One region of the Metabacillus sp. B2-18 genome, then DNA from elsewhere that is predicted to be linked to it. Evidence: riboswitches for the same ligand, from Rfam matches in the RefSeq annotation. Region 1 holds a riboswitch; the other holds the start of a gene.
What was found. Region 1 has a riboswitch for cyclic di-GMP ahead of LPC09_RS21440 (GGDEF domain-containing protein). Riboswitches for the same ligand answer to the same signal wherever they lie in the genome.

Region 1 (2,210 bases):
AGACCACCACTACAGCTAAAATGGAGCCTAGTTGTATAACAATTTTAAACGTATTTGCCACATATTTACCTAAAAATTCTTCTGATTGTAACCACATATCATCGACAATAATCATATGACCTGTTGAAGAAACGGGTGCAAACTCAGTTAACCCTTCTACTAAGCCCAGTATAACAGCCTTTAAGAGTGTAAGAATATCCATCTTTTAAGCTCCTATCATTCTTTTAATCGTTAAACCACAAAAGTAAGTATAACGTTAAAAGTGTCAGGAGGGAATCTCTTTTTCACTTTAGTTTTGATCACCGAACACCATAATATGATTTCGCCCATTAGCCTTCGCAGAATATAATGCCTGATCTGCCTGTTCTAATACTAATTCAGCTGTTTGCCCCGGTTGAGATTCGGCTATACCAAAGCTTGCAGTAAGTTTCCCCACTACCTTAAACTGATGTTGGTTAACTAAGAGTTTTAGCTTTTTGGCTAAATTTAACGTTTTTTCAATCGTCTCATTTTTTGTGATGACAATGAATTCTTCCCCACCCCACCGAGCAAAAAATTCATTCTTGTTTAGACCGCTATTAATGACCTTAGTTATTTCTATCAACACTGAATCACCTACACTATGACCATATTGGTCGTTAACTTTTTTAAAATGATCAATATCAAAAAAAAGAATGGAATAGGCCTTACCTTCCTCATCAAGCTTTTCAAACATGTGATGTACTGCACGACGGTTATCAATCCCGGTCAGCATATCTTTGTAAGCCATTTTTTCTAGCATACCCGTCCTAGCAGAAGCTTCAAGGAGATTTCTACCAAAGAAAAGAAAGATAATATATACGAACATAGCTAACTGGTAATTTATAAAAGAACCAACCATTAAACTTGGGATTTCTGCACTATATATGAGAAGGATGCCTGTAGTTATTGTCCATAAAATAAATGCAAGAATCATTCCCAGGTTCCCAACAAATGTGATAAAAATATAAATAAACAGAAGTGGTGTCCATATTGCAGAATCACTAATTGAATCCTGATGATTCTGGATAATGTCAATATTAATTGTCCAATAGGTAAGAAAAAGATGAAAGAAGGAAACTAAGCAAAAGATGGTTAATTCAATAAAACGAAAGTATAGATTTTTATAAATAAAAAGGAAAGAACACGAGAAAAGTAGCAGATAAGTAACAGCTGCGAGTTTTTCAAAAAAATTAAAAGAATTCCAGCTAAATAAACTCATAAAAAGAGTAAATAATATAATCGGTATAACATATAGATATACCTTGCGTTTTAATTCGTTAAATGTTGATAGATCACTAGACAAGACCGTCATCTCCTAAAAAAAAGAACTAATCCACCGATTAGTTCTTTTTATTTAAATCGGTAACTGGCAAGCATATTCCTCAGAACTTAGCCCCTGTAGCTTTGCGTCTCTACCTTTCAGTAGATTTGCCCTTAACTATTTAGTTGGAGTTGAGAAAAACAGGAATTTGTTCCCTGATACTTTTCACCTATATCCTTATTCTATACTAATATGGATAAATCTACAAGTAATAAACATTCTAGTTTATAATTAATTTTAAAAAGGAAAACCTATAAAGGTCTTCCTTTTTTCCTACTCCTTTACGAACTCCTTTGTACTACGAACGGTATCAATTGGACGAACCAGCTTTTCAATTTGTTCCCGTTTTGGCTCTAGAAATGGAGGTAATGATAGCTTTTCTCCTAGAGTTTCATAAGGTTCATCTCCCATAAAACCTGGACCATCTGTCGCAAATTCAAATAGTATATGAGGAGCAACTCTTGCATATAGAGATTCGAAGAAGTGACGATTTACATAGCCTGAAGTTGGAAAACCTATGCTTTGCATATGACTAATCCACTCTTCTAACACTACGCGGTCTTCAACACGGAAGGCAACATGATGGACAGTACCATAGCCTTGAATTCCTTGAGGAAGCATCACATTGTGCTCCAAAATGACCTGTGCTCCATTTCCTCCTTCACCAACTTCAAATAGGTGAAATGATCCTTCCTGTGACACTTCCTTAAAACCAAGTGCTCTTTCTAGTACCTCTTTCATTTGTTCAACATTATTTACCACGATAAAAATGGGTCCTAGTCCTGTAATCGCATAATCTAAAGGAATCGGCCCTTTTTGCCATGGTGTACCAGAGGCAACTCCTTTATTTTGTTCATCTGAAATTAAT
Region 2 (2,210 bases), 340 kb from region 1:
CAACTTTAAGAATAGAAACGTCAAATGTTCCACCACCAAGGTCATACACCATAATTGTTTGGTTGCGTTCTTTATCCAGGCCATAAGCAATAGCCGCTGCAGTTGGTTCAGACAGCAGTCGTAGAACATTTAGTCCTGCCATTTCTCCTGCTTTTCTTGTTGCTTCACGTTGCTCATCAGTGAAATAAGCTGGGATTGTAATAACGGCATCCTTAACCTCTTCCCCTATGTACTTACTTGCTTCAACTCTAATTTTTTCAAGGATGTTTTTCGCTACATCAACTGGTGTTACGGTTCTATTGTGAACGTGATACACTTTGTCTCTGTTTCCTATGAATCTTTTGGAAGAAGCAATACTGTTTAGAGGATCAATATAAAGTCGTGCCTTTGCCGCATTTCCAACAAGAATTTGGCCATTGTCTTTATATGAAATAACAGATGGCATTGTTTTACGTCCATCTACTGGAATGGTTTCTACTTTTCCTCTCCGATAAACTGCTACTGCTGAGTTACTTGTGCCTAAATCAATTCCAATCGCTGTACCCATGCTATTGCTCCTTTATTTTGAAGTTATGAAATAAACCTATAAATATAGGGAATCTACTAGATTAATTAAATTTGAATTTTTCTAACCTATACTGCTTATATTAGGTCTAACTACTTATTATTATCGGTTTATTTTTTTGATATTTAAGTAAGTTATGGGAATTATATGGTTTTTTTAAAAAGTAAAGTCTATAAAAACAACTAGCTTTTTACTGCCTTTAGTACAATAAATAGTATCACTCCAGGAATCATCCCCCACGGAAATGTCATAATAATCCCAAGAAGAACAAGCCCGATAATTAACAGTTTTCCAAATGTATTAAAAATACCTGAGAAAAGAGCAAATCCTATTTTGAAAATTCCGTTAATGATTTTTATTGCTGGCCAAATTGTCAATAAAATAGCAAGAACAATAATAATGATATGCATAGTTTATCCCCTCATTTTTATATAAAAAAGAAAAACACTATGGTTCAAATTTGCCATAGTGTTTCCTAACGCTCATGGCAGCTTGACGATCATAGCACTAATGCCTTAGACTCATAGCTTTGCGTCCTCACCTTTCAGTAAGTTTGCCTTTTTCTTATTATTTACTAGTTATAAAGTTATAAATACCGATATTGACTCTAGTTATATTATACCAAAATCTCTACACCCTTAAAAAGAACTTTGTGACTTTTTCGACTTTTTCTGCACTGCCATAGGGACAGGTTCACTGTCCCATTATTCTTTTTCCAAAGGTGGACAAATAACGGGCCACAGAACCAGGCCCTTTGTCTCATTTCCAATAATCCCCCCTGGAAATCCCATTTCTTTTCCTTTACCATAGACCATGGATATCAAATAAGGGGGTATTCTTTTGACACTAAAGAGAAAACTAGTAAACACACTACTACTAGGTACAACATTATTATTAGCTCCAGTTGTAACGAATGCATCTCCAGGAGGTTTGGATTCTAACGGTGGTCATACTTGTCGTACAAACTGTTCACAGCACGGCTTAGAAACCGGTGAATATCACTATCACAGAAATGGTGAGATTGTTAAGGTCCCTACTCCAACTACAAACACACCTACAACAAATATGAGCAATGTAGCTTACCAAGATGCTGTAAATCAAGGTAAGATCCTCAATTCCAAATTATCAGCTTATCATCAGGCAATTAACAGCGGAGATATCGCGAAAATAAATGGACTATATGATGCTTTTACGAAGCAATTAAAATTAGTAGAATCAAAGATTGGGAAGGTATCTGGTTCATCTAATCGCTCAAGCTTAAATGAGCAGTATATAAGACCTTCAAAAATTGCGATTGAAAGAACAATTTATGAAGTTTCTCAGTACCGTTTGTTAAGTGTTATTAGTGCAAATGTTGGAAATGGGAACATTGGGCAAGCTATTTCTAATACAGAAATGCTTGAGCGTTTAAAGGATCGAGCTGATGAAATTAAAGATGCTGGTGGATATCAACAGCTCCCAAGTGGAGTGAATAAATCATTACGTGCTACTGAGGCTAACCACCAAGGAAATCTTCTTACTCACTTGCTTGCAACATATAATGTGGCAATAAATAGTGGCGATATATATGAGGTTGACTTCCTATATGATCAATTTACAAAGCAGTTACGCATAACAGAATTAAAGATTGGACAAGTTTCAGGTC

Region 2: it holds a riboswitch for cyclic di-GMP, as region 1 does, so the genes downstream of both, LPC09_RS22890 (hypothetical protein) here and LPC09_RS21440 (GGDEF domain-containing protein) in region 1, are expected to answer to the same signal.

Annotation. Positions count from the first base shown of each region.
Region 1 covers NZ_CP088245.1:4,223,255-4,225,464, forward strand. Annotated here, with positions in the region: gene LPC09_RS21435 (undecaprenyl-diphosphate phosphatase) at 1-202, opposite strand, end outside; gene LPC09_RS21440 (GGDEF domain-containing protein) at 290-1,324, opposite strand; cyclic di-GMP riboswitch class I at 1,380-1,464, opposite strand; gene LPC09_RS21445 (ring-cleaving dioxygenase) at 1,616-2,210, opposite strand, start outside.
Region 2 covers NZ_CP088245.1:4,560,074-4,562,283, forward strand. Annotated here, with positions in the region: gene LPC09_RS22885 (Hsp70 family protein) at 1-547, opposite strand, end outside; gene LPC09_RS22890 (hypothetical protein) at 748-975, opposite strand; cyclic di-GMP riboswitch class I at 1,049-1,133, opposite strand; gene LPC09_RS22895 (MBL fold metallo-hydrolase) at 1,406-2,210, shown strand, end outside.